2 linked regions of the Catalinimonas alkaloidigena genome follow. Each later gene encodes a partner of the first gene's protein in a complex. Links are inferred from orthologs where the notes say so. Each region holds a gene or a part of one and is shown on either strand. Other genes may lie near its edges.

What was found. Proteins that work in one complex are often made in the same cells at the same time.
Region 2: the proteins of mnmG (region 1) and mnmE are in contact, whole or in part, in a solved structure (PDB 9HIP), measured with the Escherichia coli proteins. The link is inferred for Catalinimonas alkaloidigena from one-to-one orthologs.

The regions. Positions count from the first base shown.
Region 1 is NZ_FNFO01000003.1:691,732-694,873, reverse strand. The notes cover bases 53-3,049. They hold mnmG (tRNA uridine-5-carboxymethylaminomethyl(34) synthesis enzyme MnmG), read right to left. Parts: upstream 2,484-3,049; coding sequence 621-2,483; downstream 53-620. Other genes in these bases: BLR44_RS10130 (ATP-binding protein), read right to left, coding at 2,963-3,049; ybeY (rRNA maturation RNase YbeY), read right to left, coding at 2,538-2,963; BLR44_RS10145 (methyltransferase domain-containing protein), read right to left, coding at 53-624. In the rest of the region: more of BLR44_RS10145, read right to left, coding at 1-52; more of BLR44_RS10130, read right to left, coding at 3,050-3,142. UniProt on the Escherichia coli protein: NAD-binding protein involved in the addition of a carboxymethylaminomethyl (cmnm) group at the wobble position (U34) of certain tRNAs, forming tRNA-cmnm(5)s(2)U34.
Region 2 is NZ_FNFO01000013.1:106,141-109,194, forward strand. The notes cover bases 146-3,054. They hold mnmE (tRNA uridine-5-carboxymethylaminomethyl(34) synthesis GTPase MnmE), read right to left. Parts: upstream 2,336-3,054; coding sequence 956-2,335; downstream 146-955. Other genes in these bases: BLR44_RS28740 (hypothetical protein), read right to left, coding at 146-380; BLR44_RS25315 (thioredoxin family protein), read right to left, coding at 2,498-3,054. In the rest of the region: more of BLR44_RS28740, read right to left, coding at 1-145. UniProt on the Escherichia coli protein: Exhibits a very high intrinsic GTPase hydrolysis rate. Involved in the addition of a carboxymethylaminomethyl (cmnm) group at the wobble position (U34) of certain tRNAs, forming tRNA-cmnm(5)s(2)U34.

The DNA of each region.
Region 1 (3,142 bases):
TTGATAAAAAGTTGCGTCGTACGCTTCGGGATTAGGAACCGCAATCACTACTTTTCCATCCGGCTTCACCAGTTCGCATAGCTTTTTGAAAGTGGCGGATAGGTCATGCATGTGTTCTAATACATGCCACAGCGTTATCACGTCGAACCGATAGTTGCCGGCTACTTCTTGGATCTGTTGCAAAACCTCTCCATGTATTTTCTGGGCAGCTAGTTCACGCGCTTTTGGATCAGGTTCTACTCCCTCTACCATCCACCCTCCCCTTTGGCAAAATTCGGCGAAATAGCCAGTACCGCATCCCACATCCAACAACCTCTTCCCCTCGGGAGATAGCTTTCGAACGAGAGAGCGCTTCTGTAATAGGGTCGCTTGACGTGCTAATTTGTAAAGCTTGTTTACAAACCCTTGGCTCGTATCACTGTGGGATATGTACGCCGCTGACTGATAATACGAACCGATGTGCGCATTCGCAGGGCGTGGATTGGTAAACAGATGGCCACAACTGTTGCACGCATCAATGCTGAACAATTCGTGGCTTACTGAATAATCGAGGCACTTTTTGTACAACGAAAACTGACTACTCTCAGCCCCGCAGGCGGGGCACTGCAAAACCGCTTCTTTCATTTGCTCATATAAACCATCAGGATGGAGATATCCGTCGGCTTAATTCCGCTAATGCGGATCGCCTGTCCTAAGGTAGAAGGTTTGTGTTTGGAAAGCTTTTCTTTTGCTTCGTTCGAAAGCGCTTTCAGTTGGTAATAGTCGAAGTTTGGATTGATATTCTTTTCTTCTACTTCTAATAACCGTTGCGCATTCTGACGTTCTTTTTCAATGTAGCTTTCGTATTTTACCAGAATGCTAGCCTGTTCTATAGATTCAGGCGAAAATTGAGCCAATCCTTCGCTTAAGCTATCATTCAATTGAAAATCGCTGATCTCGATCGAGGGTCTTTTCAGAAGGTTGATCAAAGAGGCCTTTTCAGAAATTTCTGCCGACTTCTTTGCCGCCAACATGGCATTTACTTCCTCAGGGACCACTTTTTCGCGTCGTAAGAAATCGACAAGCAACTCCGTCTGGCTTTTTTTGAATTGTACCTGCTCGTAGCGTTCGGCACTGGCTAGTCCCAAGCCATATCCTTTTTCCGTCAACCGGATATCCGCGTTATCTTGGCGCAACAAGATTCGATACTCAGCTCTGGACGTAAACATGCGGTACGGTTCTTCCGTCCCTTTGTTAATCAAGTCATCGATCAATACGCCGATGTAGGCCTCAGAGCGATTGAGAATGAAGGGCTCTTTCTCTTTAACTTTCAAATGGGCATTAATTCCTGCCATCAAACCCTGACAAGCGGCTTCCTCGTACCCCGTGGTCCCATTGATCTGACCCGCAAAAAACAGCCCCTCAATGAGTTTGGTCTCTAACGTGTATCCCAACTGAGTAGGCGGAAAGTAATCGTATTCTATAGCGTAGCCGGGCCGGAACATTTTTGCGTTCTCGAAACCGGGAATTTTTGTCAGGGCTTTGTACTGCACATCTTCCGGCAACGATGAAGAAAAACCGTTTACGTAGATCTCTACCGTATCCCAGCCTTCAGGTTCCACGAAAATCTGGTGGCGTTCCCGTTCAGCAAAGCGGTTAATCTTGTCTTCAATAGAGGGGCAATAACGCGGCCCTAGTCCCTGAATTCGCCCATTGAACATCGGAGACTTATCAAATCCGGTCTTCAGAATGTCATGTACTTCCGCATTGGTGTAAGTGATATGGCAACTCTTTTGTTGCTGAATGGGCTGTACGGTGTTCAGATAGGAGAACTTCCCGGGTTCTTCATCACCCTTCTGCTCTTCCATCGCTGCATAATTCAACGAGCGGCCATCGATCCGAGGAGGCGTGCCCGTTTTCATACGACCGCTCTCAAACCCTAATTGAATAAGCTGCTCAGTAAGTCCTTTGGCCGATTTCTCACCAGCTCTACCCCCACCGAACCGCTTTTCACCAATGTGAATGATCCCATTCAGAAACGTACCGTTGGTCAAGACCACTGCATCGGCCTCTATTTCAATTCCTAATTGGGTACGTACGCCTGTTACTCTTTTCCCCTCTATCAAAAGATCGGTGACCGTTTCCTGCCAGAAATCGACATTAGGATTACTTTCCAGTGATAACCGCCACGCCTCTGCGAATCGCATCCGATCGCTTTGGCAACGGGGGCTCCACATAGCGGGTCCTTTTGAGCGATTGAGCATACGAAACTGAATAGCGGTCTGGTCAGCGATAATGCCAGACATGCCTCCAAGTGCATCAATTTCCCGAACGATCTGTCCTTTTGCCACGCCACCCATGGCAGGATTGCAAGACATTTGTGCGATAGTCTGCATATTCATCGTAACCAACAACACTTTAGAACCCATCGTGGCCGCACTATGGGCAGCCTCGCAGCCCGCATGCCCCCCCCCTACTACAATGACGTCGTACTTTTTGAACATAACCAAGAATGAAATGTTCCACGTGGAGCGATCATCATGGCTCCACGTGGAACGTTAGTCAGGAAGCAAAGATAGAAAAACATTTTCCTGCATCCGCATTAGCGATTTCAAAGGTTTTGTGCTGTCTTCCATACCTAACAGATGCAAAACACCGTGAATCATGACCCGATGCAATTCGTTCTCAAAAGAAGTGTTTTGAGTTTTAGAGTTATCTAAAACCCGATCAATGCTGATAAAAATATCACCCTCAATCGCCTCCTCTTCTGAGTAGTCAAACGTGATAACATCAGTAAAGTAATTATGATTCAGATAATCGATGTTTACCTGCAACAAGGCTTCATCGGACATGAAGATAAAATTGAGGTGAGTAATGGGAACATCGAAGAAAGCAAAAATGCTTCTTAAAACCTTTCGGCTAAAAGAAGCATTAGAGAGTTTGAAGGAAATACCTTCGTAGAAGAACTGAATTTTAGAAGCCATCAGTCAACATAAAAAAGCAGTTCGACTTCGCTTCCGTTGTTATTAAAGTTCACTTCGTCTGATAAGTTCTTCATGAGGAAAATGCCGCGCCCACCGGGTTTTAGAATGTTCTCAGGGGCGGTGGGATCAGGTAAGTTGTCAAAATCAAACCCTTCGCCCTGGTCTTGCACTACAAATCG
Region 2 (3,054 bases), on another replicon or contig:
AATCCTATAATATACCTTAAAGGCTCTACACTTCCTGTTAAAACAGATTTATACTCTGGATTATCATTTATTGCACTATCTATATCAGATACACTAGAATACCTATCAAAGTATTCTAGCGCAGCATTTTCGAAGCAGTAGATTATTAAGTTGACAGCATTCTCAGTCTCGTTTTTATCGTTGCAAGCAATACTCAAACTTGAATTTTTTCTATAAATACCATCGGTATTATCATCCAACTTGTACACATCTACTTTTGTGTCGATTATATCAATATTATTGTTTCTAGAAGATATTTTTCTGTGAATTTCTTCTATAGGCTTTATTCTTATAGCCATAACTGGCTCAATTGATAATCCACTTCCATGACTATAAAACAAAATAATATATTTCTTATAACATCACCTTCTTCTCTATAAAACCAGGAATCGGACCCTGCTCTTTTGTATTCAAAACCATACAAATTTAAGAAAAGGTTTATTCCTTTAATTAGAAGATTACTTTTTCCCTAAATGTCATTTTTTCCTTATTTTAGAAGAGGAAATATCTGCAATTGATACTTATTGCTCGGCGAAGCCTTCGCCCGCTGCTACATTAGCCGTTGCCTACAAGCTAAAAAACAAAAAAGTGCCTCTATGACACCCTTACCTCAGTTTATTTAGGAAGGATATCTGAGAAACTTTTTTACTCGCGTCGACGGTTTTGCTACTCCTGGCAGTTCTGGGTAGAAGTCCAAGTAAAGGCTTCTACGTCCTTTGCTGACCGTCTTCTCTCGCACTATAATGCGGATCGCTTTCGTGATGATATGCTTGTACCGGTTTTGTACCCATCTTGTGTAGATACACTAAAGGTGCAAATAATATCAAATCATGGGCGATTATACGCAAGTATGTGATGCATTAAAGGTCTGATAGTCACTAGTTTTTCATTATTGCTTTCTGGTAACTATTATATTTCACTTCCCGATGCAGAACTTCGAGAAGATATTGGCCAACAGATCGTCGGTGGTGATTTCGCCGGTGATTTCGCCAAGGTGGTGAAGCGACTGACGGATGTCCATGGCCAAGAAGTCGCCGGTGACGCCCGCGTCGAGGCTGGCCAGTACCTGGTCGAGGGCCTCGCGGGTTTTCAGGAGGCTTTCGTAGTGGCGCAGGTTGGTGACGGTGGTGTTACCGGTCCGGAACTCCTGCAGGTCGACGGTGGCGAGCAGGCGTTGCTGGAGGGCCTCCAGCCCTTCACCGGTAGCGGCCGAGAGAAACAAGAGATCTGCAATGGACTGAAAAGCACTGCGTTGCACTGCGGACAACTGGTCCACCTTGTTGGCGATAGGCACCACGGGCGTACCGGTTTCGCGGATGGTAGCCAGGACGTCCGGGATTTCGGCCGGGTCGGTGTCGGTGGCATCGAACAGGTAAAGGATCAGCGAAGCCTGCCGCATCTTTTCCTGGGTGCGTTGCACGCCCAGTGCTTCGATGGTGTCCTGCGTTTCGCGCAGGCCTGCCGTGTCGATGAAGCGGAAGGTGACACCCCCCACCACCAGCTCGTCTTCAATAAAATCGCGGGTCGTGCCGGGAATGTCCGAGACGATGGCTTTCTCTTCGTTGAGCAGCTTATTTAATAAGGTAGATTTTCCGGCGTTGGGTTTGCCCACGATCACGGTCGGGACCCCGTTCTTGATCACATTGCCCAGATCGAACGAGCGGATCAGCCCGTCGATCACGCGGTGCAGGTCCCGAATCAGGGTGCGCAGGTCGTCCCGGTTTGCAAATTCCACGTCCTCTTCGCCGAAGTCCAGTTCCAGCTCAACCATCGACGCGAAGTGAACCAGCTTTTCGCGCAGCTCGTGCAGTTCGCGCGAAAAACCGCCGCGCATCTGGTGCAGGGCGGCCCGGTGTGCGGTTTCCGATTCGGCCGCGATGAGGTCGCCGACGGCTTCGGCCTGGGCCAGGTCGAACTGGCCGTTCAGAAAGGCCCGCTTGGTGAACTCACCGGGTTGGGCCATGCGCGCGCCCTGGCGAATGAACAATTGCACCAGCCGACGGACAATGTAATTGGACCCGTGGCAGGAAATCTCCACCACATCTTCGCGTGTAAACGACCGGGGGGCCTTGTACAAACTGACTACCACTTCATCGACAATATCGTCACCGTCGCGAATGGTGCCGAAGTGTAACGTGTGTGACGGCTGGGCTTGCAGATCTTTGGCCGGAAAAACGCGATTGCACAGGGCAATGGCGTCAGGTCCCGAGAGGCGGACGATGGCCAGGGCGGCGGTGCCGGGCGCAGTAGCCGGCGCCACGATGGTATCTTGATGATGGAGAAGAGACGTGTGCATAACGGTACGGCAAAGATACACGGAATCAGGGCGATCAGTTCCTGAACCCTCTCTCGCTGCATACCCAACAGTTGCGTTGCCGCGCTGCCCGTCTGTGCAACGCAAAATGTCCTACTCATCGGTCGACAAGTAGGACAGGGTAAGAGGCTGCCGTGTGCCCGGTCAGGGGGTGGGCACCGTGTAACTTTTTTCGTATTTCTCCCAGGGCGTATCCTTAAAATGATCGCTTCCGAAATAGGAGAGCACTTTCAGAAACTCAGGGGCTTTCATGTACCCCGGCACCGGCTGAATCAGGTTCATCTCCTCGTCGAGGTAGACGGTGGTGGGGAAGCTCAGTTTGCCGTTCAGCAGCGCGGCGGCCAGTTCGTGGTAACCGTTACGTCCGCTCGGTACAAATTTGAACGTCTGTCCTTTGAACTGGATCGGGTCTTTGCCTTCGGCATCGAACTTGACGGCGTAGAAGTTCTCGTTCATGTACTTGACCACTTCCGGGTCAGAAAAGGTCGTCTGGTCCATTCGCTTGCACCAGCCGCACCAGTCGGTGTAGACGTCGAGAAATACCTTCTTGGGGTTTTTCTGGTTCAGGGCCATCGCTTCCTCAAAGGTGAGCCAGTTGATCTGCTCGGCCGGGGCCGTTGCCGCCGGGTCAGAAAACGTAAAAGCACTAGCGAGCATGCCGCTCAGCACCACAAACAAAAAGGCCAATTTTTGGGTGAGGG